Regions from separate parts of the Streptomyces sp. NPDC016851 genome, predicted to be linked through region 1. Evidence: riboswitches for the same ligand, from Rfam matches in the RefSeq annotation. Region 1 holds a riboswitch; the other holds the start of a gene.
The links. A riboswitch is a leader RNA that binds a small molecule or an ion and turns the genes downstream of it on or off. The one in region 1 is predicted to bind glycine.
Positions count from the first base shown of each region.

Region 2: it holds a riboswitch for glycine, as region 1 does, so the genes downstream of both, gcvP (aminomethyl-transferring glycine dehydrogenase) here and gcvT (glycine cleavage system aminomethyltransferase GcvT) in region 1, are expected to answer to the same signal.

Region 1 is NZ_JBVHEP010000009.1:282,673-298,141, forward strand. Features, by position in the region: gene ACZ3I3_RS17290 (enhanced serine sensitivity protein SseB C-terminal domain-containing protein) at 1-19, opposite strand, end outside; gene ACZ3I3_RS17295 (enhanced serine sensitivity protein SseB) at 158-946, opposite strand; gene ACZ3I3_RS17300 (AAA family ATPase) at 1,014-1,682, opposite strand; glycine riboswitch at 1,864-1,963, shown strand; glycine riboswitch at 1,964-2,086, shown strand; gene gcvT (glycine cleavage system aminomethyltransferase GcvT) at 2,125-3,243, shown strand; gene gcvH (glycine cleavage system protein GcvH) at 3,343-3,720, shown strand; gene glyA (serine hydroxymethyltransferase) at 3,735-4,997, shown strand; gene ACZ3I3_RS17320 (L-serine ammonia-lyase) at 5,094-6,461, shown strand; gene ACZ3I3_RS17325 (ATP-grasp domain-containing protein) at 6,998-8,215, opposite strand; gene ACZ3I3_RS17330 (McrB family protein) at 8,324-10,516, shown strand; gene ACZ3I3_RS17335 (McrC family protein) at 10,513-11,772, shown strand; gene ACZ3I3_RS17340 (GH25 family lysozyme) at 11,858-12,415, shown strand; partial or broken gene ACZ3I3_RS17345 (IS5/IS1182 family transposase) at 12,517-12,820, opposite strand; one part of gene ACZ3I3_RS17350 (IS5 family transposase) at 12,887-13,362, opposite strand; one part of gene ACZ3I3_RS17350 (IS5 family transposase) at 13,362-13,704, opposite strand; gene ACZ3I3_RS17355 (endonuclease domain-containing protein) at 13,744-14,301, opposite strand; gene ACZ3I3_RS17360 (NADPH-dependent F420 reductase) at 15,073-15,469, opposite strand, start outside.
Region 2 is NZ_JBVHEP010000022.1:6,910-22,378, forward strand. Features, by position in the region: gene ftsR (transcriptional regulator FtsR) at 1-637, shown strand, start outside; gene ACZ3I3_RS29910 (bifunctional nuclease family protein) at 722-1,195, shown strand; gene ACZ3I3_RS29915 (MerR family transcriptional regulator) at 1,512-2,195, shown strand; partial or broken gene ACZ3I3_RS29920 (DNA polymerase IV) at 2,330-3,835, shown strand; gene ACZ3I3_RS29925 (PRC-barrel domain-containing protein) at 3,754-4,128, opposite strand; glycine riboswitch at 4,242-4,337, shown strand; gene gcvP (aminomethyl-transferring glycine dehydrogenase) at 4,515-7,400, shown strand; gene ACZ3I3_RS29935 (TOBE domain-containing protein) at 7,452-7,871, opposite strand; gene ACZ3I3_RS29940 (ABC transporter ATP-binding protein) at 7,898-8,983, opposite strand; gene ACZ3I3_RS29945 (ABC transporter permease) at 9,024-9,854, opposite strand; gene modA (molybdate ABC transporter substrate-binding protein) at 9,851-10,654, opposite strand; gene ACZ3I3_RS29955 (TOBE domain-containing protein) at 10,847-11,242, opposite strand; gene ACZ3I3_RS29960 (DUF1707 SHOCT-like domain-containing protein) at 11,371-11,967, shown strand; gene ACZ3I3_RS29965 (APC family permease) at 11,969-13,948, opposite strand; gene ACZ3I3_RS29970 (extracellular solute-binding protein) at 14,535-15,469, shown strand, end outside.

The DNA.
Region 1 (15,469 bases):
CCGTGCCGCTCGCGCTCACCTTTACCGCCCCTTCGTACAACGCCTCGACCGTGACCTAGCTTAAGCCCGTGCGGGAGCTCGGGGATTGGTGCCGGTTTGCGGGCGCGGGTCGTGTGTGGCTTGTCGCGCCGTTCCCCGCGCCCCTGAGTTCGCTGTCCTACCGCTGATAAAAGGGCCGGACCCGGTCCCTCATCCAGGTGCCCACCGGGTCCTCCGCCACGTCCAGGAGGACCAGGTTGACCTGCCACGGGGCCGGGCACCGGGTCACGGCTCGGGACAGGGCCTCCAGGGGGAGGGCCCGCAGGTCGCCTTCCCACTGGGAGAGTTCGACGCCCACGAACATCACCGGGTCGGCGGTCTCGATCGCGGCGAGGCAGCGGCGGGCGGTGAGGACGACGCCGATGGCCTCGAACTCCGCGGAGGCGGCGGCGAGGAAGTCCACCGGGTCGTCCTGCCAGTCGGGCTCGAAGAGGCGGACCCGGCCGCCGCTCGCGGGGCCGTCCAAGGGGGTCCGGCCGGCCCGGCAGAGCTCGGCCACCGCGGGCGGCGGGAGGGGTATGCCGACGACGCCGCCCGGGTTGACGGCTATCCCCGCGTGCGGGGGCAGGCCGCGGGCGAATTCCACGGCGGGCGCGATCGTGTACGACATGTGGGAGCCGACGACCTGGCGGAACTGCTCCTCCGAGCTGAACACCGGTACGTACGCCTGGCCCTCGATCTCGATGCCGGGCAGCTCGAGGGGACCGCTCTGCGGGCCGCCGCCGCTCGGCAGGGGGACCCAGACGAAACTCCGGCCGAGCACCTCGACGATCCGCCCGCCGGCCGACGGCCCGGCCCCGAGGGAGGCCGAGAGCACCTCCTCCAGTTCGTTGCCGGGCCATCCGCCGTGCGGGTGGGTCTGCGTGTGCGCCGGGAAGTCCGCGGAGAAGTCCGCCGGGAAGTCCATCTGCCTACCGCCTGCCTGGAACCACTGCTGTGGCTCAAAAGGCTAGCGGCTCCCCGGCCGCCGGCGGTCAGCCCGTGAAGCCGATCCGGCGCAGGGTGCCCGCCGCGTCCCGGTCGACGAGGATCGCCGAGCCGCAGCCCGCGGGCAGTTCGCCCCGCTCCACGGAGCGCAGCAGGCGGTTGGCCGCCGCGCGGTGGCGCAGGAACGCGTACCGCGAGACGCCGCGGCCCCGGTCGCGCTGGCCGGCCAGGGCCTCCTCGGGGGTGACGTCGAGCAGGAGCAGATGCAGGGTGCCGCCCCGGCGCCGGGCCTCGCGGGCCAGCCAGCGGCGGACCCAGGCCTGGGTGCCGCAGTCGTGCACGACGACGCCCTCGCCGGTGCGCAGGGCGCGCCGCAGCCCGGCGTAGTGGGCGAGGCGGACGAGCGGGCGGTAGACCCCGTACGGCAGGAAGCGGGGCATGCGGCTGTCCCAGCGGTCGCGGGCGTCCTGGGAGTCGATGCGCCGGCCCGGCACGGTGCGCCGCATCAGCGTGGACTTGCCGCTGCCGGGCAGGCCCGTGACCACGACGAGGTCGCGGGGGCCGAAGAGCAGCGCGTGCGGGCCTCGGCCTTCGCGCTCGCGCAGATCGCGGACGACCGGCACCGGCAGCGGGCCGCAGGCCGCCCGTGCCGGAACGGCCGGCTGCTCGGGCAGCGCGACGCCCGATGTCGTGGCGTACGCGGTGGTCCTGTTCACCGTGATCGTCCTCCCCTGGGGCCAGGTACGAGTCCCATCCCCGCTGAGTGTAAAGAGAAGGTAATGCCCGATGTCTCTGGTTTTAGTCCTCTTCCCGCAACAGCCCTGCTACAGGGTGCTGCCCCTGCCGCCCCGCGACAATGCGTGCAATGATGTGCGCGCCAACTGCATACCGGCCGTTTGAATCCGCGCGGGAGAGTTCCCAGCACCGCTGACGCTGGGGCGCCGAAGGAGCAAGTCCCTCCCTTGAATCTCTCAGGCCCCGTTACCGCGCGGGCGAGGCACATCTGAAAAGCGGGCCATCCCCTGTCGCCGAGGCGGCGGGCGTGGCTCCACCCAAGGTGCAAGCCGTGTCCCCCGTGGTCATGGCGAACCTCTCAGGTTCCGATGACAGATGGGGAGGAACGACCTCGCCCGTCATGCCCTTGGAGACGACCGACCGATGAGCAGTACGCCACTGCGCCACACCGCGCTCGATGCCCTGCATCGTTCGCTCGGCGCGACGATGACCGACTTCGCCGGCTGGGACATGCCCCTGCGCTACGGCTCCGAGCGCGACGAGCACAACGCCGTGCGCACGAAGGCCGGGCTCTTCGACCTCTCCCACATGGGGGAGATCACCGTCACCGGCCCGCAGGCCGCCGCCCTCCTCGACCACGCCCTGGTGGGCAACATCGGCGGCGTCAAGCCCGGCCGCGCCCGCTACACCATGATCTGCCGGGCCGACGGCGGCATCCTCGACGACCTGATCGTCTACCGGCTGGGCGAGACCGAGTACATGGTCGTCGCCAACGCCTCCAACGCCCAGGTGGTCCTTGACGCGCTGACCGAGCGCGCCGCCGGCTTCGACGCAGAGGTGCGCGACGACCGGGACGCCTACGCGCTGATCGCCGTGCAGGGCCCGGAGTCCCCCGGGATCCTGAGGTCCCTCACCGACGCCGACCTCGACGGGCTGAAGTACTACGCCGGTCTGCCCGGCACGGTCGCCGGGGTCCCGGCCCTGATCGCCCGCACCGGCTACACCGGCGAGGACGGCTTCGAGCTGTTCGTGAAGCCGGAGCACGCCGTCGAGCTGTGGCAGGCCCTGACCAAGGCCGGCGAGGGCGCCGGACTGGTCCCCTGCGGACTGTCCTGCCGCGACACGCTGCGCCTGGAGGCGGGCATGCCGCTGTACGGGCACGAGCTGAGCACCTCGCTGACGCCCTTCGACGCCGGGCTCGGCCGGGTGGTGAAGTTCGAGAAGGAGGGCGACTTCGTGGGGCGCGAGGCCCTGCGCGAAGCCGCCGCCAGGGCCGAGCAGAACCCGCCGCGCGTGCTGGTCGGGCTCGTCGCCGAGGGCCGCCGGGTCCCGCGCGCCGGGTACGCGGTCGTCGCCGGCGGCGAGGTGATCGGCGAGGTCACCTCCGGCGCCCCCTCCCCCACGCTCGGCAAGCCGATCGCGATGGCCTACGTGGATCCCGCGCACGCCGCGCCCGGCGCGACCGGCGTGGGCGTGGACATCCGGGGCAGTCACGAGCCGTACGAGGTCGTGGCGCTGCCGTTCTACAAGCGCCAGAAGTAGACACTGGCCGTCGGGCCGCACCAGCGGCCCCGGCACATCACGGCGCTCACCAGCAGTCCCCTTCATCAGCACTCCCGCGCGTACAGGAGAATCCAGGCCATGAGCAACCCCCAGCAGCTGCGTTACAGCAAGGAGCACGAGTGGCTGTCGGCCGCCGAGGACGGCGTCTCGACGGTCGGCATCACGGAGCACGCGGCCAACGCGCTCGGCGACGTGGTCTTCGTCCAGCTCCCCGAGGTCGGTGACACGGTGTCCGCGGGCGAGACCTGCGGCGAACTGGAGTCGACCAAGTCGGTGTCCGACCTCTACTCCCCCGTCTCCGGTGAGGTCACCGAGGTCAACGAGGACGTGGTGAACGACCCGTCGCTGGTGAACTCGGCCCCCTTCGAGGGCGGCTGGCTGTTCAAGGTGCGGGTCGCCGAGGAGCCGGGCGACCTGCTCTCCGCCGACGAGTACACCGCGTTCTCCGCCGGCTGAGGAGTCATAGCCGTATGTCCGTCCTGAACACACCCCTGCACGAGCTCGACCCGGCCGTGGCCGCCGCGGTCGACGCCGAGCTGCACCGGCAGCAGTCCACGCTCGAGATGATCGCCTCGGAGAACTTCGCCCCGGTCGCGGTCATGGAGGCGCAGGGCTCGGTCCTCACCAACAAGTACGCCGAGGGCTACCCGGGCCGCCGCTACTACGGCGGCTGCGAGCACGTCGACGTGGTCGAGCAGATCGCGATCGACCGGGTCAAGGAGCTGTTCGGCGCCGAGCACGCCAACGTGCAGCCGCACTCGGGCGCCCAGGCCAACGCCGCCGCGATGTTCGCGCTGCTCAAGCCGGGCGACACCATCATGGGTCTGAACCTCGCGCACGGCGGGCACCTGACCCACGGCATGAAGATCAACTTCTCCGGCAAGCTCTACGACGTCGTCGCCTACCACGTGGGCGACGACGGCCGGGTCGACATGGCCGAGGTGGAGCGGCTGGCCAAGGAGTCGAAGCCGAAGCTGATCGTCGCGGGCTGGTCGGCCTACCCGCGGCAGCTGGACTTCGCCGCGTTCCGCCGGATCGCGGACGAGGTCGGCGCGTACCTGATGGTCGACATGGCGCACTTCGCCGGGCTCGTCGCGGCGGGGCTGCACCCGAACCCCGTGCCGCACGCGCACGTGGTGACCACGACCACCCACAAGACGCTGGGCGGCCCGCGCGGCGGTGTGATCCTCTCCACGGCCGAACTGGCCAAGAAGATCAACTCCGCCGTCTTCCCCGGTCAGCAGGGTGGTCCGCTGGAGCATGTGATCGCGGCCAAGGCCGTCGCCTTCAAGGTCGCGGCCTCGGAGGACTTCAAGGAGCGCCAGCGCCGTACGCTGGAGGGTGCCCGCATCCTGGCCGAGCGTCTGGTGAAGGACGACGTCCGGGGCGTGGGCGTGGACGTCCTGTCCGGCGGCACGGACGTGCACCTGGTCCTGGTCGACCTGCGCCACTCGGAGCTGGACGGCCGGCAGGCCGAGGACCGCCTCCACGAGGTGGGCATCACGGTCAACCGGAACGCGATCCCGGACGACCCGCGCCCGCCGATGGTGACGTCCGGCCTGCGGATCGGCACACCGGCCCTGGCCACCCGCGGGTTCCAGGCCGAGGACTTCGCGGAGGTCGCGGACGTCATCGCCGAGGCGCTGAAGCCGTCGTACGACGCCGAAGCCCTCAAGGCCCGGGTGAAGGCCCTGGCCGACAAGCACCCGCTGTACCCGGGTTCGACCACATAACGAAGAAACCTTTCAGGGCGCCCCGTTCCGCGTGGGGCGGGGCGCCCTGAAACCCTGCACCACCCCTTGCACCACCCCCGTAGTCAGGAGTCCCCCGTGGCCATCTCGGTCTTCGACCTGTTCTCGATCGGCATCGGCCCGTCCAGCTCCCACACCGTCGGCCCGATGCGCGCGGCCCGGATGTTCGCCCGGCGGCTGCGCAACGAGGAGCTGCTGGCCCCGGCCGCGAAGGTCCGCGCGGAGCTCTACGGCTCGCTCGGCGCCACCGGCCACGGCCACGGCACGCCCAAGGCGGTGCTGCTCGGCCTGGAGGGCGACTCGCCGCGCACGGTGGACGTGGAGAAGGCCGACGAACGGGTGGAGACGATCAAGGCCGGCGGCCGGCTGAACCTGCTGGGCGAGCACGAGATCGCGTTCTCCTACGACGACGACATGGTCCTGCACCGCCGCAAGACCCTGCCGTACCACGCCAACGGCATGACGCTGTGGGCGTACGACGCCTCGGGCGCCGAGCTGCTGACGAAGACGTACTACTCGGTCGGCGGCGGCTTCGTCGTCGACGAGGAAGCGGTCGGCGCGGACCGCATCAAGCTCGACGACACCGTGCTGAAGTACCCCTTCCGCACGGGCGACGAGCTGCTGCGGATGGCCCAGGAGACCGGCCTGTCCATCTCGGCGCTGATGCTGGAGAACGAGCGGGCCTGGCGCACCGAGGAGGAGATCCGCGCCGGACTGCTGGAGATCTGGCGGGTCATGGAGGCGTGCGTGGCGCGCGGCATGTCCCGCGAGGGCATCCTGCCGGGCGGTCTGAAGGTGCGCCGCCGGGCCGCGAACACCGCCCGCAAACTGCGCTCCGAGGGCGACCCGAAGGCCCTCGCCATGGAGTGGATCACCCTCTACGCGATGGCGGTCAACGAGGAGAACGCGGCCGGGGGCCGGGTCGTCACCGCCCCGACGAACGGCGCGGCCGGCATCATCCCGGCCGTCCTGCACTACTACATGAACTTCGTGCCCGGCGCCGACGAGGAGGGCGTGGTCCGCTTCCTGCTCGCCGCGGGCGCGATCGGCATGCTCTTCAAGGAGAACGCCTCCATCTCGGGCGCCGAGGTCGGCTGCCAGGGCGAGGTCGGCTCCGCCTGCTCCATGGCGGCGGGCGCGCTGGCCGAGGTCCTCGGAGGCTCCCCGGAACAGGTGGAGAACGCGGCCGAGATCGGCATGGAACACAACCTGGGCCTCACCTGCGATCCCGTGGGCGGCCTGGTCCAGATCCCCTGCATCGAGCGCAACGGCATGGCCGCGGTGAAGGCCGTCACGGCGGCGCGCATGGCGATGCGCGGCGACGGCTCCCACAAGGTGTCCCTGGACAAGGTCATCAAGACGATGAAGGACACCGGCGCGGACATGTCGGTCAAGTACAAGGAGACGGCGCGGGGCGGGCTGGCGGTCAACATCATCGAGTGCTGAGGGCATGGGCCCTGACCAGCGCGTTCGTGCCTTTCAGTGCTGGCGAGCCCTTCCTGCTCACGCGGCGGAAAGTCCCTGGAACTTACTGGGGCACGTCAGGCCCTGCTCACTCTCTCTCCCCCCCCGCGATCTGGCGCACTTGGTCATGAACTGGCGCACTTGGTCACGACAGGGGGAAGGACGGGTTGTGCGGCCCGAACCGGCCGGAACGACGCGGCGACCTGAAATCGGAAATGCGCCGATCGGGTTCTCAGCGGCGTCAGACCGCCTGGCGCGCGGAATTTCAGGCGGGCCGAGACCAGGTCCGGCGAGGCGAGCAAAGCAGTGCCGGGTCGCAGCGCGCCGACATGTCGGTCAAGTGCAAGGAGACCGCGCGGGGCGGACTCGCCGTCAACACCATCGCGTGCTGACGGCCCGCGCGGCGCCGGGCGGCGGCCGCCGTGGTCGTGGCGGTCCCGGCGGAAGCCGCTGTCGCCGCCCCTGCCGGTGAGGCGCGTCAGCTCGTCGAAGGCGGGGCCCAGGCGTGGGGCCCGCGGTCACCTGGCCGCCTCGCGGACCTCCGCGACGGCCGCGGGCAGGTCGGCCGGGTCCTCGGTGACGACGACCGCCACGACGGTGTCCGTGCCGGGCCAGTCCTCGGCGAGGACGACCCGCGGGCGCGCGAGCGCGGCCACGGCCACCTCGCCCGCCGGGCGCCCGGCCCGGGGCAGCAGCACCATGGCCGCGCCGCGGCTGGGCTCGGGGGTCTCGCCGGGCAGCTCTCCGCCGGTGAGCAGGGCGAGCAGCGCCTCGTACGGCCGGACAGCCCCCTGGTGCGCGTACGGGATGAGGTGGGAGTTGATCAGGTCGCCTCCGAGCCGTCCGCCGACCTCCAGGACGACGGGGCCCGCGGAGCCGCGCCGCAGGTCGACGTGGAACCCGCCGGTCCTGAGGCCGACGGCGAGCACGGCCTGCTCAGCGGCCCGCATCAGGTCCTTGACCTGTATGTCCGTCAGGGCGGAGGGGACAGCCGTGGCCCACGACGGGGACAAGGGCCCGTCGACACTCTTGTCGGTGACGCCCAGGATCCGCACCGTGCCGTCGGAGACGACACCCGAGACGGAGTGCTCGGAGCCGTCGACGTACTCCTCGACGAGGAAGTCGCCGGTCCCTGAGTAGTTGGCGGCCGTGAGCGCGAACACCTCGTCCAGGCCGGTGTCCTGGGTGATCAGCGCCATGCCGCGGCCGCCGGAGCAGTGGGCGGGCTTGAACACCAGGGGACGGCCCGTGGTGCCGAGCTCCGACACGGCGGCCCGCAGGTCGTCGGGCGTCCGGCCCGCCCGCCAGGGCGGGTTGAGCCCGTACGGCTCCATGGACCGGCGCTGGGCGGCCTTGTCGGTGGTGACGGCCGCGGCGTCGGTACCGATGCCGCGCACCCCGAACCGCTCGGCGAGCAGCGCGGTGAGGCCCACGTACTTGTCGCCCCAGCAGACGACAGCGACGGGGGCCTGGTCCGGGGATGCCTCAGCGGCCTGCTCCGCGAGCGAGGAGCCACGGTCGAAGGAGCCGATCCGGTGGCCGGGCAGCCCGGTGTCGGAGACGTCGGCGTCGGACGCGACGTGGACGGTCAGTCCCCGTGCGGCGGCGGCGTCGAGTTCGGCGCGCCATTCCAGGGGGGAGCGCCGCAGGCCGAGGTAGAGCACGGTGCCGCTCCCGGCCTCGCCGCCGTCGTCCGCTGCCGTCGGGGTCACCGCGGGGGTGTGTGCTGTCGTCATCTGGTCGGACACCGTTCTCGTTCGCCGTCGTGGCCTGCGCCCCCCTTGGAGGCCTTCGTGCCGCTGTCCGCCTAGTCTGGGCCCTTCGAGCACCAGGGGGTGGGCGCAGTGACGAGGCGGGCGGACAGCGTCGAGGTCGTGGCGGCGGTGCGGCGGGTTTTCCGGGACGGTCTGCTGAGCGGGAAGTCCGCGTTCGCGCGGGAGGTGCCGGCCTGGAGCGAGGCCACGGCCGCCGATCTGCGCGCGCGGTTCGTGGACCGGCCGGACGAGTCCTCGGACACCTTCCTGGTCAAGCTGCGGCGGCAGCTCGACGGCGCGCCCGAGGCGACGGTCGTGCTGGCGGCCGAGCTGCTGTTCGTGAACATGGCACCGCTGGTGCCCGAGCAGATCGGGCTGGCCAAGAAACACCAGATCCTCGGCGAGGTGCTGTCCTGGACCGGCCGCCCGGTGGCCGTTCCGGAGGATCTGGAGCCTGGCCTGAAGGGCTTCATCAACGGCGGCCAGGGCTTTCTGAACTACCGCTGGGCGCAGTTCCAGATCCTGGTCCTGCTGGTGGAGCGGCTCGCCGGGATGACCGGTGCGGAGCGGGAGGCGGTGCTGACGGATCCCCTGGGGTTCAAGGCCTTGTGCCTGGGCATCCAGGAGTCGGTCGGGCACAAGAAGGGGCGGGCGCAGATCCACGTCCTGCTGTTCCTGCTCTTCCCCGACTTCTACCAGCCGATCGCCAGCGCCTACCACAAGCAGGAGATCGTCAAGGCGTTCGCGGACGAACTCCCCGAGCCCACCGGTGACGACGACCGCGACCTGCTGGAACTGTGCCGGACGCTGGAGGAACAGACCGGGCAAGCGGTCGACTTCTACGACGAGCCGTGGGTGGGCAGGTGGCGCAGGGGCGCCGTCGAGCACGAGCAGCGCGGCTGGCTGGTGCGCGGATACAACGTGGACGGGCGCAACTTCATCCCCGACTGGCTGGGGCGCGGCTACTGCTCGATGTCCTGGCGGGAGATCCCGGAGCTCCCCGCCGGCGCCGCCAAGCAGGACGTCCAGCGGGCCGTCGCCGAGGCGATGCCGGAGTCGAGCGCCCAGTTGCGCGGGCAGGCCGCGTACCAGCTGCACGCCTTCCTCACCCTCATGCAGCCGGGCGACCTGGTCGTCACCGTCACCCCGGACGAGGTGCACGTCGGCACCGTCCAGGGCCCGGCCGCGTACGACGCCTCGGACGGCCCGGACAACGCCCGGCGCCGGCCGGTGCGCTGGGCCACCGCCGAGCGACCGCTCGTCCGCGCGGAGCTGCCCGAGCGCGTGCAGGCCCGGCTGCCCCTGCCGCCGACGGTCTACGACATCAGCAGCGTCGCGGCCGAACTCGCCGAGCGGGCGGGGCTGGAGGACGTGGTCGCCGAGGAGCTCGTCGACGTCGACGTCACCAAGGCGCTGGAACTGCCGCCGGTCACCGAGGAACTGGCGGCCCGCCTGCTGATGCCCCTGGAGTGGCTGCGGGAGACGGCCGAACAGCTCCAGGAGCAGGGACAGCTCGTCTTCCACGGCCCGCCCGGCACCGGGAAGACCTACCTCGCCCGCGCCCTCGCCCGGCATCTCGCCGGGCCCGACCGGGTGGAGCTGGTGCAGTTCCACCCCTCGTACACCTACGAGGACTTCTTCGAGGGGTTCCGTCCCGTCCGGGGCGAGGGCGGCTCGGTGGTGTTCGACGTCGTGCCCGGGCCGTTCCGGCTGCTCGCCGAACGCGCCGCGAAGGACCCGGCCAACCCGTACGTCCTGATCGTCGACGAGATCAACCGGGCCAACCTGGCGAAGGTCTTCGGCGAGCTGTACTTCCTGCTGGAGTACCGCGAGGAGCCCGTCACCACCCAGTACAGCCCGCACGCCCCGTTCACCCTGCCGGACAACCTGTTCCTCCTCGGCACGATGAACACCGCCGACCGCTCGATCGCCCTCGTCGACGCGGCGATGCGCCGACGCTTCGCCTTCCGCCGCCTCTCCCCCGAGAAGCCGCCGGTCCAGGGCCTGCTGGACCGCTGGCTGCATGAGCGCGGACTGCCGGACACCGCGGCCAGGCTGCTGGACGCGCTCAACGCCCGGCTCGGCGACGCCGACCGGGCGATCGGGCCGTCGTACCTGATGAAGCCCGCCGCGGCCCGGCCGGAGGGACTCGACCTCGTCTGGCGCACCCAGATCCTGCCCCTGCTGGAGGACCAGCTCTACGGCACCGGTGTCGACGTGGAGGAGGAGTACGGCCTGCCCGCCCTGCGGGCGGCGCTCGGGCAGGACCCGGAGGAGGCGTGACCGCCCCCCGCCCCGCCGGCCCCGGCCCGGCCGGCCTCGACCTCACCGTGCGGGAGACCGGCCCCGGCACCGTGCGGGAGCTGACCGGCGACCAGATCGCCGGGCTGCTCTCCGTGCCGGACCTGGTCCGGCTCACCCCGGCGGCGGGCGGACGCTGGCGCCTGAGGGGAAACCAGAAGGTCGGCCTGGTGCGGCTGCGCACGCCGTCCGGCGGAGCCGTCCAGCTGCGCCTGCGTCCCAAACTCCCGGTCCGTGACCTGCTGTTCCTGCTCTCCTACTCCCCCGGCGACCCCTGGCGGCCCGAGCCGGTCACCGCCGCCGAGTCGGACGACCTGCTGCCCGCCGTCGCCGACCTGCTCGCCCGCACCGCCCGCCGCACGCTCGACGCGGGAGTGCTGCACGGCTATCGCACGGTCGAGGAGGACCTGCCCCTGATCCGGGGCCGGATCCGCACGGCGGACCAGCTGCGCCGCGTCGGCCTGCCGCTGCCGGTCGCCGTGCGCTACGACGACCACACCCCGGACATCGCCGAGAACCGCGTCCTGCTCACGGCCCTGCACCTGGCCGCCCGGCTCCCCGGAGTTCCCCGGCGCACGGCCATGACCCTGCGCCACCTGGCCGGCCACCTCACGGGCGTCCGCCCCCTCCACCCCGGCGCGCCCCTGCCCCGCTGGACGCCGAACCGCCTCAACTCCCGCTACACCCGGGTACTGCGGCTGGCCGAACTGGTGCTGTCCGCCCGTTCCGTCCAGCCGGCCGGCGGGACACCCACCGCGGCGGACGGCTTCCTGCTCGACATGCCGGACGTCTTCGAACGGTTCCTCACCCTGGCACTCGGCGACGTACTCGCCCGCCAGGGGATCCGGTGCGCCGGGCAGGAGGGACACCACCGCCTGGACGAGGCCCGCAGGGTGCGTCTGCGTCCGGACATCGTGCTGTACCGGGCGGGCCGCCCCGTCTCCGTCGTCGACGCGAAGTACGTCTTCCTCGACAGGCCCGCCCCCTCCACGGACCACCTCGGCCAGCTGCTCGGCTACTGCACCGCGCTCGGCCTGCCGCACGGCCACCTCGTCTACGCCGCCACCTCCCAGGACGGCCCGGCCGACCACGTCATCCGCCGCTCCGGGATCACCGTCACGGCCCACGCCCTGGACCTCGTCCGCCCGCCCGCCGAACTGCTCGCGTCCGTCGCCGGGTTGGCGGACCGGATCACCGCCACGGCGGCCCGCGCCCACCCCACGGCCCGCCCAAGTTGACATTTCCACGTCAGTCCACAGCAGCCCGTGCCATGGTGGTGGGCACCGACTCCCCCTCCCCCACCGGCACTTCAGGGAGACCCCCATGCTGCGCGGCATAGACGTGAGCGCCTACCAGTCCTCCTCCTACGACACCGACGGCCTGTCCTTCGTCTTCGTCAAGGCGACCGAGGGGCGTTCCTACGTCAATCCCAGACTGGCCGCCCAGACTAAGCGGGCCCGCGACGCCGGGCTGGTCGTCGGCTTCTACCACTTCCTGTGGCCCGGCAACCTCACCGCCCAGGCCGAGTACTTCGTCTCCAAGGCCCCGGACCGGCCGGGTGACATTCTCGCCGTCGACTGGGAGACGACCAGCAACGGGACGCACGCGAGCAACGCGCAGAAGGATCTGTTCATCCGGAAGCTGAAGGACCTCCGGCCGAACAACCAGGTCATTCTGTACGCGAACAGGCATTTTTGGCTGACCATCGACAAAACCTCCTACGCGGGCGACGGCCTGTGGATCGCCGACTACGTCAGTGCCGGGAAGCCGCGTATCAAGGCCAAATGGCGATTCCACCAGTACACCGACGATCCGCTGGACATGAACGCGGCGGATTTCGAGAGCAAGGCGGCGCTGCGAAGGTGGGCCGAGGACGCCTGACACGCCTGAAGGGAGTTGCGGAAGGCTTGGTGGCGGGCATGTCCGGGTGATGGCTGGCCTGCTGTTTCACCCTGCCATGGCGAGGTTGTGCATGGTGGCTACGGCCTGGACGGCGTGGTGGAGGCCTTCGCCTCTTTGGTGGCAGTCACAGAGGAAGCCGAGAACCGGTAGTTGTGCGAGGAGGCTGCGACCTGCCGGTCACGCACCGGGATCAGGGTGCCGTCCACGATCCATAACCGGTCGGTGCCCGGCACCGGCCTGGGCGCGGGCTCCAGCGCGAGCAGCGCCACCGGGGCCGTTGCCGCCTCGCTCCCGCACCACCCGAAGCAGCTTCTCAAAGGGCCCCATCGGCAACCCGGTGAACGTCTCCACCCACACCGGCTCAGCCCTCAACACCCCACCCATACAGGCAAAGTGCCCGCCACCAAGCCTCCTGCAACACCCTTTAGTACTCCAGCTGTAGACCGTGTCCTACGTGGTGAGGCGGACGAGTCGCTTGTAGCAGCAGAGAGCTGCTGCGAGTCCGAGGAAGGCCAGGTAGTTGCGGGGATTGCGTTCGTAGCGAGGGCTCAGGCGTCGGTAGCCGGAGAACCAGGACATCGTCCGCTCGATGACCCAGCGGCGGCGCCCTAATCGTTCGCTGGATTCGATGCCTTTGCGGGCGATGCGTACTCCGATTCGTTTCCATCGGAGCCATCTGCGCAGGTCGGCGCGGTCGTAGGCTTTGTCTGCGTGTAGGCGCTGGGGCTTGAAGTACCGGCCGCGGTGGGGGTCGTGTCTCGTTTGGTGACCCTCGATCATGGGCTTGAGCCCTTCGCTGTCGTAGGTGTTGCCAGCCGAGATGCCGACGGGGAGGGGCAGTCCGTTCGCGTCCGACAGGATGTGCATCTTGGAACCCGGCTTGCCCCGGTCCACGGGGCTCGGACCTGTGTGTTCGCCCCCTTTTTGGCCCTGACGTGGGCGGTGTCGAGGACGACGCGGGTGACGTCGATGAGGCCGGCGTCGTCGAGGTGATGCAGCACGGCTTGGTGCAGGCGGACCCAGACACCGGCTCTCGACCAGATCAGAAACCGACGGTGGGCGGTCGACTTCGATATCCCGAAGCAGGGCGGAAGTTGGCGCCAGGCGCAGCCGCTGGCGAGGACGTAGATAATGGCCGCGAAGAGCGTTTCATCAGGCGTGTCCTGTGTTCCGCCGCCCTGCGGCCGCACTTTCGACGCTGGGATCAGCGGCTTGGCGATCTCCCACAGCCCGTCCGGAACAATCCAACTCCATGTACCCCACCCCATGACCAGACCAACGTCCGCCTCACCACGTAGGACACGGCCTTAGCCGCCTGCCGGAGCCACCAGTTGCACCCGGAGCCGCTTCGCGGGCGGGTGCGCAAGGTAAGTGTTCAAAAGATCGAAAGTACGAAGCTCGGGCGGCAGAGCTTCGTACCATCCCAGAGCGTGGAAATTACAACTGCTGCAGACGAGGCCTCGCACGCACTCACCACAACTTCGCCTACCTGGGCAACAGGCATGGTCATGGTCGATGTCCATCGCCCTCTGGCCCCTGCCAACCGCCGCACAGAGGGCACATTTCCCTTCCTGGAACCGCAGAAGTAAATGCACGAATTCCTTGGTGAGACTGTAATGCCCAAGGCGGACACGCTCGGCATTGCAAGGTTTGCAGTACGGGCGCGGAACACCGGATGCGTTGAGTGTCGAGAACTCGGATACGGGTTTGTGCTCGCCGCATTCGCGGCACTCGATGATCCCGCGTTCGATCATCTCCTGGATGGCACCGTTGCCCCTCTTCCGTCGGAGCGGCGAGAGCGCTTGCTCCTTCATTCGCTGCTGATAATGGCCTGTACACAGCCCCCTTGCAGATACCGCCCTCATGCATCGGTCGAACTCACACGTCCGGCTCTCCGCGACCGCGCGGCCGACGTTGATGGGAGTCAGCACCTTTCCTCGCCGGAGCTGGGTGTAGTGGGTCTTGCACAACCCCTTCGTCAGCGGAAACCGGCCAGATGACCGGTCGCAGGTCCATCCGTCTCCGCCCGCTTCACACACCCGCACTTCGTTCCCCCGCTACTTCATCCTGTCGACCTACCATCCGATCAACGAGGACGCCGAACACATGTAACGCTCTCGCACGTCAGACCGTGCAAGCTCGGATCACGGGAGGTCGGCTCAATCCTCACTCGGCCCCGCGTCTCGTACTCGCCAGCAGGCGCCACACTGCCCTCACGCGGAAGCCTGTACTGATGACGAGGGGGCAGGGCGTACTCATGGGTCGGCCCGGGCAGGTGGCTCGGGACGGCTCGGAGGCGGGTGTGGCGGAGTGATGGGAAGAAGAGGGAAAGTCAGGGTGTAGGCCGAGAAGCCGTGAGCGCCTCAGAGGAACAGGGGCCAGCCCCGGATCGGTCGTCACCCGGAGGCTTCAAGGGTTGAGTTCTCCGCGGCGGGGCGGGTGCCGTGTGTGTAGGTGCAGTCGATCAGGCTTGGCATACCGGGCTGCGAGAGGCCCCGCGAAGGAGGGGCCAGGGTACGGAGAGGGTGCGCCAGGCGTCGTCCGCATCCGACGTCACGACTTCCGCGTGCGCATCAAAGCAGGCAGCATCTCGGTCACCGGCCCCACTCCTCCTTGATCTGCTCGGCCTGTGGACCTTATGCCCGGAACTCCGGCTTGCGTTCCGGGGACGCCTCCGCCAGGGCCTTCGTGACCGCCTCGACGCCGCCGCGCAGGCCGTAGACCGGGGTGTCGGGCTGCTGGCGCCAGGAGTCGTCGATGCCGCCCGAGTCGACGGTGTCAAAGCCGAGTTCGTCGATCAGATCCCGTACCTTGCGCTTGGCCGCCTCGTCGTCGCCGGCCACCGGCAGGGCGATGCGTTCGGGGTCGCCGGCCGGGAGCGGGCGGTCCAGGATGTCCTGGGCGTACGTGCCGTTGAAGGCCTTGATCACGGGGTGGCCGATCTGGCGTTCCGTCCAGCGGCTCTCGGTGAGGCCCTCGTCCTCGATCGCGGCGATCCTGCCGTCCCGCTGGCGGGGGTAGTAGTTGCCGGTG
Region 2 (15,469 bases), on a different contig from region 1:
CCCCGAGGTCACCATCTCCAAGATCCGTTTCCTGGAGGCGGAGGGGCTCATCGAGCCACAGCGGACCCCGTCGGGGTACCGCAAGTTCAGCGCCCATGACGTCGAGCGCCTCGGCCATGTCCTGAGGATGCAGCGGGACCACTATCTGCCCTTGAAGGTGATCCGCGAGCATCTGGACGCCATGGAGCGCGGTGAGGCCGTCCAGCTGCCGACGCTGGGCCGTCAGCGTGACGGCGAGAGCGTCCCCGAGTCCCCCGAGGTGCCCACGGCGGCCAGGATCGGGCGTGAGGAGCTCCTCGCCGCCGCCGGCGTCGGCGAGGAGGAACTCGGGGAGTGGGAGTCGTACGGGCTCGTCACCCCCCTGGAGGACGGGGTCTACGACGCGGAGGCGGTCACGGTGGCCTCGCTGATCGCCGAGCTGGGGCGGTTCGGGATCGAGCCGCGGCACCTGCGGGTGATGAAGGCCGCCGCCGACCGCGAGGCCGGGCTCGTGGACCAGGTGGTGGCCCCGCTGAAGCGGCACCGGAACCCGCAGACCAGGGCTCACGCGGAAGCCCGTGCCAAGGAGCTGGCGGGGCTCACCGTGAGGCTGCATGCCGCGTTGGTGCAGACGGCGCTGGGTGTGCGGCTGCCCTGAGACGGCCGGTCGCGGGCGACCGGAACAGGCGCCCGTTCCCGGCCCGACTACCCAAACATCCCGAGCACGGCCTAGGGTTGCTGTGTGAACGAGCTCGATGTCGTAGGTGTCCGGGTGGAAATGCCCTCCAACCAACCGATCGTGCTGCTGCGTGAAGTGGGAGGCGACCGTTACCTCCCCATCTGGATCGGACCGGGTGAGGCGACGGCGATCGCCTTCGCCCAGCAGGGCATGGCTCCTGCGCGGCCGCTGACCCACGATCTGTTCAAGGACGTGCTGGAGGCCGTCGGTCAGGAGCTCACGGAAGTGCGCATCACGGACCTGCGTGAGGGCGTCTTCTACGCGGAGCTGGTCTTCGCCAGCGGCGTCGAGGTGAGCGCCCGTCCGTCCGACGCCATAGCGCTGGCCCTGCGCACCGGAACGCCGATCTACGGCAGTGACACGGTGCTCGACGACGCCGGTATCGCGATCCCGGACGAGCAGGAGGACGAGGTGGAGAAATTCCGCGAGTTCCTCGACCAGATCTCCCCGGAGGACTTCGGCAGCAGCAGCCAGTGAGCTCCGGAATCCGGTGAGAGCCGGACGGCGGGGAGTGCCGGAGGCCAGTGAGGCGCGTGGGCGGCCCGGCGGACGATGTGGTCCGCGGCAGGGTCGCCCGCCCTGTGTGTGACGGGTGAAATGCCCGCATGTGCCGGAGGCGAGTGAGAGCGTCACGCGGCCCGTATCGGGGGCATTCGGCTAGCCTTTCCCCGCGGTGGGGCACGGGAAACCACTCTTAGGGTGATTATCACTCGGCGTGGCGAGTGTGGCGATCGTTGACGCACCCCGGGTGACTGCCTACCGTCGAGAAGGCAGGTCAAGGACGGAGGTCGGCGTGAGAAGCAGCGGCGACGGTACGGCTGGGGGTGGCCCCGAGCGCAGTCTCAGGGCGAGCGGTCCGTACCCTCCCCCGGGCTCACGGCTCCGCCCGAGCGGGGGATGTCCCCAGCCCGGCGGGGTGGCTGATCACGTTCCGCAGCGACCGACGGCTGTGCCGAGCAGCGGAGGGACGGCGTCCATGGCGTCCGAGCAGATCGGCTATCGCGGCCCCACGGCCTGCGCGGCCGCCGGAATCACCTACCGGCAGTTGGACTACTGGGCCCGCACCGGCCTCGTCGAGCCGAGTGTGCGTCCCGCCTACGGGTCGGGGACGCAGCGGCTGTACAGCTTCCGGGACGTCGTCGTCCTGAAGATCGTCAAGCGGTTCCTCGACACCGGGGTGTCGCTCCAGAACATCCGCACGGCCGTCCAGCACCTCAGAGAACGCGGTTTCCGCGATCTGGAGCGCATGACGCTGATGAGTGACGGGGCGACGGTCTACGAGTGCACCTCGCCGGACGAGGTTCACGCGCTGCTCCAAGGGGGCCAGGGCGTCTTCGGGATCGCCGTGGGCGTGGTGTGGCGGGACGTGGAGAGCGCGCTGTCCCAGCTGCACGGCGAGCGGATCGACACCGGCGAGACCCTGGTCGGGTCCAACCCGGCGGACGAGCTGGCGCGTCGGCGGAACCGGGCCGTCTGAACCGTCCGGCAGTGCGGTGCCCCCCTGGCCGTTGGAGGCGGGACGTTTCCGCGCCGGGCCGCAAGCGGTTTCTCCCGGGGGTGTCAGGGTGGTTGCCCGGGGCGTTGTCAGTGGCGTAGGGCAGCATCGGAGATGTGAGAACCGCGCCCACGATCCTGCATCTCGACATGGACGCCTTCTTCGCCTCGGTGGAGCAGGCGTCCAAGCCGAGCCTGCGCGGAAAGGCCGTCGTCGTGGGCGGGCTCGGGCCCCGGGGCGTCGTGGCCACGGCATCGTACGAGGCGAGGGTCTTCGGTGTGCATTCGGCGATGCCGATGGGGCAGGCCAGGCGGCTGGCGCCCAACGCCGCGTACCTCGTGCCGCGCTTCGGGTTCTACAAGGCGATCAGCGAGCGGGTGATGGAGCTGCTGCGGGCGCTGTCGCCGCTGGTGGAGCCGCTGAGCCTGGACGAGGCGTTCGTGGACCTGGAAGCCGGGGGAGCGGCGTGGGACGAGCAGTCGGCGCGGCTCGTCGGAGGGCAGCTGCGCGCGGACATACGGGCCGTCACCGGGCTCACGGGATCGGTGGGGCTCGCCGCCTCCAAGATGCTCGCGAAGATCGCCTCGGAGCAGGCCAAGCCGGACGGGCTGGTGGTGATCGAGCCGGGGACCGAGCGGGCGATGCTCGGGCCGATGTCGGTGCGGACGCTGCCGGGGGTCGGGCCGGCGACGGGCGATCATCTGCGGCGGGCCGGGATCACCACGATCGAGGAGATCGCCGAGGCGGGCGAGGACGAGATGGTCCGGCTGCTGGGAAAGTCGCACGGGCACGGCCTGTACGCCATGGCGCTCGCGCGGGACGACCGGCCTGTCGTGGCGGAGCGGGAGACGAAGTCGGTGTCGGTCGAGGACACCTACGACGTGGACATCCACGACCGGGTGCGGGTCGGTCTCGAGGTGCAGCGACTGGCCGACCGGTGCGTGCGGCGGCTGCGCGGGGCCGGGCTGTCCGGGCGGACGATCGTGCTGAAGGTGCGGCGGTACGACTTCTCGACGCTCACCCGGTCCGAGACGCTGCGCGGGCCGACGGACGATCCCGGGGTGATCCGTGAGGCGGCGGCCCGGCTGCTCGACTCGGTCGACACGACGGGCGGTGTGCGGTTGCTCGGGGTGGGCGTCAGCGGGCTCGCCGACTACACCCAGGAGGATCTCTTCGCGCAGGCGGCAGGGGAGCGGCCGGAGGCGCAGGGACCGCTCGAGGAGGACGCCGTGGCGCCGGCCGAGGAGCAGCCGGCGCTCGCCGAGCGGCGGTGGCCCGCCGGGCACGACGTACGGCACGCCCTGTTCGGGCACGGATGGGTGCAGGGAAGCGGTCTGGGGCGGGTCACCGTGCGGTTCGAGACGCCCGGCTCCGAGCCCGGGCGGGTGCGGACCTTCCGGGTCGACGATCCGGACCTGGAGCCGGCGGATCCGTTGCCGCTGGTGTTATCAAGCCCGGGGGAGAGTGGTGGTGGGCCGGAGGGTGGGGCCGGGGCTGTGGGGGTGGGGTCCGCTGCCCCCTAGACCGGCCGGTCGGGGCTTCAGGCCGTCTCGTCCGTGCCCGCCAGCTTGCCGAAGTCGTGGTCGGGCAGCGGGGGAGGCGCGGCGACGTCGAGGCCGTAGTGGTGGTAGAGCTGCAGTTCCTGTTCGGGGGAGAGGTGCCGGCCCACGCCGAAGTCGGGGGCGTCCTTGATCAGGGCGCGGTCGAAGGGCACGTGGAGGGCGCCGTCGATCAGTTCACTCGGTTCGAGCGGGACGAAAGCGTCCCTGCTGAACAGGCCGGTCCGTATGGCCGCCCACTCCGGCTCACCGGTGGCGTCGTCGAGGTAGACCTCGTCGATCGTGCCGATCCTGGTTCCGTTGCGGTCGAACGCCTTGCGGCCGATCAGGTTGCGCGGATCGGTATCGGTTCGCACGGGCCCTCCACGTAGTCGCAACTCATCCGTGAACACTACAAAACGGCACAATCGGGGAGGCGGCCACTCGAAGGTTCGTGCGTTGACCGCGCTGGTACGCTGGCAGCGGCTGCTGACCCCGTGCGGGAGAGTCCTCCAGACACCATCGGAGGCGCCGAAGGAGCAAATCCTCCCCGGAATCTCTCAGGCACACGTACCGCACGGACGAGGTCACTCTGGAAAGCAGGGCGGGTGTCGACGGCTTCCGCTCTCACCGACGGTGAAAACCGGAGGCCTTCGGGCGATCCGGTGAAGCTCTCAGGTCGAGATGACAGAGGGGGAGGCCGTTCGGGTACCCGTGCCGTGGTGCCCCTCGAAGGTCGTGTCAGACCAGGAGGCCTCCGCAAATGACCGCCCATCGCATCCCGCTCTCCGAACTCGAAGAGGCAGTTCCCTTCGAGCAGCGTCACATCGGCCCCGACCACGAGGCCCGCGCCAAGATGCTCGCGCAGGTCGGCTACGGCTCGCTGGACGAGCTCACGGCCGCCGCGGTCCCGGCCGTGATCAAGAGCGCCGAGGCGCTGGACCTGCCGGGCGCCCGCAGCGAGGCCGAGGTGATCGCCGAGCTGCGCTCCCTCGCCGACCGCAACCACGTCCTCGGCTCCATGATCGGACTCGGGTACTACGGCACGTTCACGCCGCCGGTCATCATGCGCAACGTCATGGAGAACCCGGCCTGGTACACGGCCTACACGCCGTACCAGCCGGAGATCTCGCAGGGACGGCTCGAGGCGCTGCTCAACTTCCAGACCATGGTCGCCGACCTCACCGGACTGCCCACCTCCGGTGCCTCGCTGCTCGACGAGGGCACCGCGGCCGCCGAGGCCATGGCGCTGTCGCGGCGGCTCGGCAAGAACAAGAAGGGTCTGTTCCTGGTCGACGCGGACGCGCTGCCGCAGACCATCGCCGTGATCCAGACCCGGGCCGAGCCGACCGGCGTCGAGGTCGTCGTCGCCGACCTCGGCGAGGGCATCCCCGCCGAGATCGCCGAGCGCGAGATCAACGGCGTGCTGATCCAGTACCCGGGCGCCTCCGGAGCCGTGCGCGACATCAAGCCGGTCATCGACCAGGCGCACCAACTCGGGGCGCTCGTCACCGTCGCCGCCGATCTGCTCGCGCTGACGCTGCTGAAGTCGCCCGGTGAGCTCGGCGCGGACATCGCCGTCGGGACGACGCAGCGCTTCGGTGTGCCGATGGGCTTCGGCGGTCCGCACGCCGGCTACATGGCGGTCAAGGACAAGATGGCGCGCAGCCTGCCCGGGCGGCTCGTCGGCGTGTCCGTGGACGCCGACGGGAACAAGGCCTACCGACTGGCGCTCCAGACGCGTGAACAGCACATCCGCCGCGAGAAGGCCACCAGCAACATCTGCACCGCCCAGGTGCTGCTCGCCGTCATGGCGGGCATGTACGCCGTCTACCACGGCCCGGAGGGCCTGAAGGGCATCGCGCGGCGCACCCACCGGTACGCCACGGTTCTCGCCGCCGGGCTCGCGAACGGCGGGGTCGAGGTCGTGCACGGCTCCTACTTCGACACCGTGACCGCACGCGTCGCCGACCGGGCCGCCGAGGTCGTGGCCGCCGCGCGGGAGAACGGGGTCAACCTCCGTCTCGTCGACGCCGACCACGTCTCGATCGCCTGCGACGAGACGACCACGCGGGCCCAGCTGCGTGCCGTGTGGGCCGCCTTCGGGGTCGAGGGGGTCATCGAGGCGCTGGACGCGACCACGGAAGACGGGCTTCCGGACGGTCTGCTGCGGACCGACGAGTACCTGACGCACCCCGTCTTCCACCAGCACCGCTCCGAGACGGCGATGCTGCGCTACCTGCGCCGGCTGGCCGACCGCGACTACGCGCTCGACCGGGGCATGATCCCGCTGGGCTCCTGCACCATGAAGCTCAACGCGACCACGGAGATGGAGCCGGTCACCTGGCCCGAGTTCGGGCAGCTGCACCCCTTCGCGCCCGCCGAGCAGGCCGGGGGGTACCTCAAGCTCATCCGTGAACTGGAGGACCGTCTCGCCGAGGTCACCGGGTACGACAAGGTCTCCCTCCAGCCCAACGCCGGGTCGCAGGGCGAGCTGGCCGGTCTGCTCGCCGTCCGCGGGTACCACCGGGCCAACGGGGACGAGCAGCGCACCGTGTGCCTGATCCCGTCGTCCGCGCACGGGACCAACGCCGCGAGCGCCGTGATGGCGGGCATGAAGGTCGTCGTCGTGAAGACCGCCGACGACGGCGAGATCGACGTCGAGGACCTGCGGGCCAAGATCGAGCAGTACCGCGACGAGCTGTCGGTGCTGATGATCACGTACCCGTCCACGCACGGTGTGTTCGAAGAGCACGTCTCCGAGATCTGCGCGCAGGTGCACGAGGCGGGCGGGCAGGTCTACGTCGACGGGGCCAACCTCAACGCGCTCGTGGGGCTCGCCAAGCCGGGGCACTTCGGCGGTGACGTCTCGCACCTGAACCTGCACAAGACCTTCTGCATCCCGCACGGCGGTGGCGGCCCGGGCGTCGGTCCGGTGGCGGTGCGTGAGCACCTCGCGCCGTACCTGCCGAACCACCCGCTCCAGCCCGAGGCGGGCCCGGAGACGGGTGTCGGCCCCATCTCCGCGGCGCCGTGGGGTTCCGCCGGCATCCTGCCGATCTCCTGGGCCTACGTCCGGCTCATGGGAGGCGAGGGGCTGAAGCGGGCCACGCAGGTGGCGGTGCTCAGTGCCAACTACATCGCCAAGCGCCTGGAGCCGCACTACCCGGTGCTCTACACCGGCCCCGGCGGGCTCGTCGCACACGAGTGCATCATCGACCTGCGGCCGCTGACCAAGGCGACCGGGGTGAGCGTCGACGACGTCGCCAAGCGGCTGATCGACTACGGCTTCCACGCGCCGACGATGTCGTTCCCGGTGGCGGGGACGTTGATGATCGAGCCGACCGAGTCGGAGGACCTGATCGAGCTGGACCGGTTCTGCGAGGCCATGATCGCCATCCGCGCGGAGATCGAGAACGTCGGCTCCGGTGCGTGGCCCGCGGACGACAACCCGCTGCGGGGCGCCCCGCACACCGCCGGGACGCTCGCCGGGGAGTGGGAGCACGCCTACAGCCGTGAGGAGGCCGTCTTCCCGGCCGGGGTCTCGGTCGCCGACAAGTACTGGCCGCCGGTGCGCCGCATCGACCAGGCCTTCGGCGACCGGAACCTGGTCTGCTCCTGCCCGCCGCTGGACGCGTACGAGGACTGACCGACCGGACAGGTCGGACGGGAGGGGCTCCGCGGTGCGGGGCCCCTCCCGTCATTCGGCGGCGAGGGACACCTCGGTCGACTTGATCAGGGCGATGACGGGGGTTCCGGCCGAGAGGGCGAGGTCGTCCGCGGCGTCCCTGGTGATCACGGCGGTCAGTTCACCGCCGTCGACGGTGACCCGCACGGACGCCATGGCGTCGCCGGTCGCGATGTCCGTGACCGTGCCGGGGAGCCGGTTGCGGATGGACAGGCCCTCGACGGGGGCGGTGGCCAGCGAGACCTCCGTCGACTTCACCAGGGCCCGCACGGCGGCGCCCGGCGCAAGGCCGAGGTCGTCGGCCGCCTCGCGGGTGATCGCCGCGGTGAGGGCCTGGCCGCCGGTGAGGCGGACCCTGACCGTCGCCATGGCCCCGCCGGGCGTGACAGCGATGACGGTGCCGGGAAGCTGGTTGCGGATGCTCAGGCTCATGGGGGCACGGTAGCCCGGCGAGTTCCCTATGCCGGGTATGCGTGAGTCTGCGTCGCTTTGACCGTCGCCCAGACCGGGGCGCCGGGACGCAGGTCGAGTTCGGCCGCGGCGACCGTGGTGAGGTCGGCGGTCAGGGGGAGTTCGCCGGTGAGGTCCGCGCGGATCTGGTCGCCGTGCGTCTCCAGTCCGGCGACCTCGCAGTGCCAGAGGTTGCGGGCGCTGGAGCCCGTGGGGCGGTCGCGGTACAGCGTCACGGCGCCGGGCGGGAACGCCACGAAGGCCGGGCCGGAGAGCTCTTCCGTGGTCGTGATGGCCGGGCCCGCGTCGAGCCGGACGGTGTGGCCCTCGGCCCTTCCCCGGTAGAGGTTGAGGCCGACGAGCCGGGCGATGTAGTCCGTGCGGGGGTGGCGGGCGATATGCGAGGGCGTGCCCTCCTGGACGACGTGGCCGTCCTCGACGACGACCAGACGGTCGGCCAGCACCATGGCGTCCAGCGGGTCGTGCGTGACCAGGACGGCCACGGCCTCGAACTCGGCGAGGTGGCGCCGCAGTTGGGCGCGCACCTCAAGACGGGTACGGGCGTCGAGCGCGGCGAGGGGCTCGTCCAGCAGCAGCAGCCGGGGCCGGGTGGCCAGGGCCCGGGCCACGGCCACGCGCTGCGCCTGGCCTCCCGACAGACGGCGGGGCTTGGCACCGGCGTGGTCGGCCAGACCCATCCGGTCCAGCCACTCGGCGGCCTGGGCACGGGCCTCGGCCTTGCTCGCACCCCGGCAGCGCGGACCGAAGGCGACGTTGTCCAGGGCGGTCAGATGAGGGAAGAGCAAGTAGTCCTGGAAGACGACACCGACCGGGCGGGACTCGGGTGGCGTGGCGTCCAGCGGGATGCCGTCCAGCAGTAGATGACCCGATGTGAGAGGGGTGAGCCCTGCGAGGGCGCGCAGGGCCGTGGTCTTGCCGGCGCCGTTCGGGCCGAGCAGGGCGACGACGTCCCCGGGGGCGGCGGTGAGTGCGACGTCCAGGCGGAAGGGGCCGCGGTCGACGACGAGATGGGCGTCGAGGCCTTCCGAGAGGAGGGCGGGTGCCGTGCCGTCGCGGCCGGTCGTCTCGGTCATGAGAGCCACGTCCAGGGTGTCGAAGGGCCGGTCCGGGACATCACGACGCCGTCATCCAGCGGTCGCGCAGGGCCGCCAGGACCGCGATGGACACCGCCAGCAGGACCAGGCTGAGGGCGATCGCCGCCGCCGGGTCGTTCTGCAGGGCCAGGTACACCGCCAGCGGCATGGTCTGGGTGCGGCCCGGGAAGTTGCCCGCGAAGGTGATCGTCGCGCCGAACTCGCCCAGGGCCCGGGCCCAGGCCAGTACGGCACCGGCCGCGATGCCCGGCGCGATCAGCGGCAGGGTGACCCGGCGGAACGCGGTGAAGCGGGAGGCGCCCAGGGTGGTGGCCGCCTCCTCGTAGCGCGGGTCGGCGGCCCGCAGGGTGCCTTCCACGCTGATGACGAGGAACGGCATCGCCACGAACGTCTCGGCGAGGACGACACCCGTCGTGGTGAAGGGCAGGGTGATCCCGAACCAGGAGTCGAGCCACTGCCCCATGACGCCGTTGCGCCCGAAGGCGAGCAGCAGGGCCACACCGCCCACCACCGGCGGCAGCACCAACGGCAGCGTCACCAGAGCCCGTACGAACCCCCGGCCGGGGAACCGTGCACGGGCCAGCAGCCAGGCCAGGGGCACGCCGACGACCAGGCTCAGGCCCGTCGCCGCCGTGGCGCAGACGAGCGACAGCCGGAGTGCCTCCCACACCTCGGCGCTCGTCAGCTGCTCGGGGAGGCTGCGCCACGGCGCCCGTACGAGCAGGGCGATCAGAGGCAGGAGCAGGAACGCCAGGCCGATCAGGGCGGGCACCAGCAGGGGCACCGGCACCGAGCGGGTCCGGCCGCGGTGGCGATCGCGGCGGGGTCGGCTTTCCAGCGTGTCGGTCACGGCTTGAGGAACCCGGCCCCGGACAGCACCTTCTGGCCCTCGGGGGACCGCACCAGGGCGACGAACGCCTTCGCGGCCTTGGGGTTGGGCGCGTTCTTGAGCAGGGCGATCGGATAGTCGTTGACGGCCTCGGCCGACTCGGGGAAGTCCACGCCGTCCACCTTGTCACCCGCCGCCCGCACGTCGGTCCGGTAGACGACGGCCGCGTCGGCCTCCTTCAGCTCGACCTTCGTCAGGGCGCTCTTGACGTCCTGTTCGTACGAGACGGGGGTCAGCTTCAGGCCGCCGGTGTCCAGTGCCTTCTGGGCGGCGGCACCGCACGGCACGGTCTTGTCGCACAGGACGACCTTGAGGCCGGGCTCGGTGAGGTCCTTCAGGGAGGAGATCCGGTCGGGGTTGCCCGGCGGCGTGGCGATCTCCAACTGGTTGCGGACGAAGGTGACCGGCGTGCCCGTCGCGTCCTGTTTGGCGGTCACGGTCGCCATGGTCTTGGTGCTGGCGGCGGCGAAGACATCGGCCGGGGCGCCGCCGGTGATGCTCGCGGCGAGGGTGTCGCTGCCGCCGAAGTTGAAGGTGACCTTCGTGCCCGGGTGCTGCTTCTCGAACTTCCTGCCCAGGGCCTCGAAGCTCTCCTCCAGGGAAGCGGCGGCGAACACGGTGACCGTGCCGGAGGGTTTCGCGGAGGAGGAGCCCTTGTCCGAGCCCGTGGCGGAGGAGCAGGCGTTCAGAGTCAGCAGCGCGGCTGCGGACGCACCGGCGACCTGGAGGATCCGGCGTGTCCGGTGCGCGGAACGGGTCATCAGGGGGCCACTCCCTCGGTGTGCGGCGCAAGAGCCCGCAGGCTCCTCGATACGCCGATCATACTGACGCATCTGCGAGCGGAAAGTGCGCTGTGGGTTCGCATGAGCCAGGGGGAGTGGGCTGCTGGGTGCGTATGTGCGTTTCTACGGTCCCAGACGGCCTCGGACGGCCTCGGACGGCCTCAGGCGGCCTCAGACCCGGTCGATATGGACGTTTGTCGATTTCACGCGGGCCGTCGCCTCCATGCCGACCTCCAGGCCCAGTTCCTCGACGGCCTCGCGGGTGAGCAGGGAGACGAGGCGGTGCGGGCCGGCCTGGATCTCCACCTGGGCGGCGACGTCACCGAGCTTGATCGCGGTGACGATGCCGGGGAAGGCGTTGCGGGCCGAGGTGTACGGGGCGTCCTCCTCGGCGGCGTCGGACCTGGCGAGTTCGACGGAGAACGCGGCCAGGTCCCGCCCGTCGACGAGTCGCCGCCCGGCCTCGTCGCGGTGGGTGGTGATGCGGCCCGCGTCCGCCCAGCGCCGGGCGGTGTCCGGGCTCACGCCGAGCAGTCGTGCTGCCTGGCCGATCGTGTAGGACTGCATGCCGGTCACGATAGGGGCGCGTGGCGGGAACGGGGGATGCGGGGTTGGCCGTTGGGTATAACGCGATATAGCGTTAGTCGTCGAGTGGGCGGGCCTCGTGCCGTGCCCGGGGAGATCGGGGTGATGTGATGGCGGGGGACCTCTCGCGTACCGGTGGACCACCCGAGGTGAGGGCCTCGCATGCGGACCGGGACCGGGTGGTGGACGTGCTGCGCGTCGCCGCGGGGGACGGCCGGCTGACCTTGGAGGAGCTCGACGAGCGGCTGGAGGCCGCGCTGTCCGCCCGTACGGTGGGCGAGCTCGCCGTGCTGACCGCGGATCTGCCCGAAGAGACGGGCGGGAGGGGTGTCGAGGCGCAGGAGGTCGTCCGGATCGAGCAGGAGGGGTCCTCGACCCGGCGCGGTGACGGCTGGGTGGTGCCGCGGCGGCTGGAGATCCGGTCGGCGTGGGGCGAGGTGACGCTCGACTTCACCGACGCGGTGATCACCCAGGACACCCTGGACATCGACCTGGACATGCGGGCCGGCGCCCTGAAGCTGTTGACCCGGCCGGGGGTCGTGGTGGACACCGGCGCGCTGGTGACGAACTACTCCCAGATCAAGGCGCGTGGGGCGGCAGACGCCCCGGTCGTGCTGCGCGTGCGCATCACCGGCGAGATCGACTACGGGCAGATCGTGGTGCGTCCGCCCCGCAGGGGCTTCGGCCGGCGCAGAACCAAGGGCTGACTCAGCCCACGTGCACCTTCGGCCGTCGCTTGCGCTCCGGTTCCGCCTCGCGCAGGACCTCGCGGGTCACCGGCGCGACCTCGCCCTGGCCGAACAGGAAGAAGCGCAGGAGGTTGGCGAAGGGGCCCCCTTCGGTCCACTCGAAGTAGATGTGCGGGGTGCGGCCGGTCATGTCGCGGACGTACAGCAGGAGCGCGGCCAGGGCGTTGGGGACGGAGGAGGACTCCAGGGTCAGAACGCGGTAGCGGCCGTGGAGCACCTCGCCGCGTACGGTCAGGCCCGCCTCGAACTCGGACGGGTCGGTGACCGTCACCTCGACGAAGACGAAATCCTCCTGTCCGGGTACGTCGTTGTCGTGCCGGATCTGCTCGATCTTGTCGCGGTACTCCGCGATGTCACGCCGGTCCGGCTCGTTGGCGATGAACCGCATCCGGCGGCTGGCCATGTCGCGGACGAAGCGTTCCGCCATGTCGTCCAGCGTCACGCTGGTCACGCGGAGCTCGAACGACCGGGCCAGCCGGGAGAGCAGGGAGACCAGGATGATGCCGGCGATGAAGCAGGCGCCGATCTTCACACCGTCCGGGCGCTCGATGACGTTGGCGACGGTCGTGTAGAGGAACACCGCGGAGATGACCGCGAAGGCGATGGTCCAGTTCCGCTGCCGGGCCTTGCGTGCGGCGATGGTCACCGCGATCGCGGCGGAGCTGATCAGGACCAGCACACCGGTGGCGTAGGCGCCGCCCTGCGCGTTGACGTCCGCGTCGAAGATCCAGGTGACGAGGAAGGCGATCAGCGTGAAGACGATGACCATGGGGCGGACGGCACGGGCCCAGTGCGGGGCCATCCCGTAGCGGGGGAGGTAGCGCGGCATCAGATTGAGCAGGCCTGCCATCGCGGAGGCGCCGGCGAACCACAGGATGGCGATCGTCGAGGCGTCGTAGACGGTGCCGAAGGTGTTGCCCAGGTAGTCGTGCGCCAGATAGGCCAGCGCGCGGCCGTTGGCCTGGCCGCCCGGCTGGAACTCCTTCTCGGGGATGAGGAGGGTGGTGATGAAGCTGGTGGTGATCAGGAAGCCGCTCATGACGAGGGCGGCCGTGGTGAGCAGCTTCTTCGTGTCGCGGATGCGGCCGGCCGGCCGTGCCTCCGTGTCGTCCGGGTCGCCCTTGACGTGCGGCATCACGGCCACGCCGGTCTCGAAACCGGAGAGGCCGAGCGCCAGCTTCGGGAAGACGAGCAGGGCCAAGCCGATCATGACGAACACATTGCCGTGCTGGGTGGTGAGGGCGCCGGCCCAGTCGGTGACCACATGGCCCGCTGTGACCACGTGGTAGAGGCCGACGGCGACCACGACCACGTTGAGCGCGAGGTAGGCGCCCACCAGGGCGACCGCGACGCCGATCGCCTCCAGGAAGCCCTTGAGGAACACCGCGCCGAGCAGCGCCACCAGGACGAGCGTGATCAGCAGCTGCCTGTCGTGCAGGACGCCGGTCAGATGCGGGTTCTCCACGAGGTGGGTGGAGGCGTCGGCGGCCGACAGCGTGATGGTGATCAGGAAGTCGGTGGCGGCGAAGCCCAGCAGGGTCAGCACGAACAACTTGCCCTGCCAGAAGGAGAGCAGCCGCTCCAGCATCGCGATCGAGCCCTCGCCGTGCGGGCTCTCCTCTGCCACCCGGCGGTAGACCGGCAGGGCGCCCGCCAGGGTGACGATCACCAGCACGATCGTCGCGACCGGCGACAGCAGTCCGGCGGCGAGCGCCGCGATGCCCGGCTGGTAGCCGAGCGTGGAGAAGTAGTCGACGCCGGTCAGGCACATCACCCGCCACCAGGGCCGGCCCTTGTGCGGGGGCTCCGGTGCGGCATGGGGTCCGGTGTGGCCGCCGCCCTTGCCCATGTCGGACAGGCCCTCCAGCATCCAGGCGCGCAGGCGACCGGAGGGAGCGGGGTCCGTACGGCTGAGGGGCGAGTGCTCAGTGGTGGCCATCGACGTGCTCCCGATGTGCGGTTCAGCGTGGTTCCGGCCATCACTGGACGGCCCGATCAGCGTAAGCGGAGCGTGATGCGCTGGCCTGTGGATGAGGTCACTGAGCGCGTCAAGCTTCCGTTAAGACTGGCGGCGGGGGCGGTCGCGGGGAGGCGTGGGGCGTCAAAACGCGTGCTGAGGGCCCACGGGGCTGCCGGTCGAGCCCCGCAGCACGCCTGCGGGCGAGGGGCGAGCGCCCGCCGGAGCTTGAACACGCTCCGTGGTCGCGACCGCGCGGGTCGTGGGACTCCGGCCTTCTTGTCGCCGGAGGCGGTGAACTCTACAGTGCACCTTCGTAACGTTCGCCAGGCCAGCCGAAACATTCGCACCCTTCGCCGACTCTCATCGAAGGGGCTGGCGGCGCTGGGGAGGCTGTTGCCGGTCAAGGTCCGTGCGCCGACGGGAGATTGACCGTGCACAAGGGGTTGCCAGCGTTTGACGCCTGTCTCTAGGGTGCGGCATCAACGAATCTTTTCTGGATCTCTTCCGAAACTTTCGATCCAGTGGACGGACGCGGGAGCGCCGTCCCGTACCCAAGGAGCGCATGATGGGCGACCCGGCACTGTCCCGCCGCGGCTTCCTGGCGGCCTCCGCCGCGGCCGGTCTCGGAATGACGACACTGAGCGCATGCGGCGGGGACTCGGACGGAGGGTCGTCGGGGACGACCACGATCGAGTGGTGGAACATCTCCACCACCGAGCCGGCCAAGACCGTCTGGGCCGCCCTCGCCCGGAAGTTCGAGGCGCAGAACCCCAAGGTCAAGATAAAGATCGTCCAGATGGAGAACGAGGCCTTCAAGTCGAAGATGACGGCCCTCACCTCCTCCGGGGAGCTCCCCGACATCTTCCACACCTGGGGCGGCGGCGTGCTCAAGCAGCAGGTCGACGCCGGACTCGTCGAGGACCTCACGGACCGCACCAAGCCCTGGGGCGACGCCCTGCTCCCGGTCGCCAAGGAGCCGTACCTGATCGACGACAAGGTCTACGGCATCCCGTTCGACATCGGCATGATCGGCTTCTGGTACAACAAGGCGCTCTTCGCGAAGGCCGGCATCAGTGCGCCCCCGACCACCTGGAGCGGTTTCCTCGACGCCGTGCGCAAGCTGAAGTCCGCCGGTGTCACGCCCCTGGCGCTGGCCGGCAAGGAGAAGTGGCCCGGCATGTACTACTGGGCCTACCTGGCGATGCGCACCGCCGGCGCCGAGGCGCTGGAGAAGGCCTACGCCGACAAGGACTTCACCGGCGCCCCCTTCGTCGAGGCGGGCGAGCACCTCGAGGAACTCGTCGGCCTCCAGCCGTTCCAGAAGGGCTTCCTCGGCGCCGCCTACAACAGCCCCACCGGCCAGGCCGCCGCCGTCGGCAACGGCAAGGCGGCCATGGAACTCATGGGCCAGTGGGCGCCGGTGGTGCAGGCCGACGCGGGCAAGGGCCTCGGCAAGGACCTCGGCTTCTTCCCGTTCCCCGCGGTCGAGGGCGGCAAGGG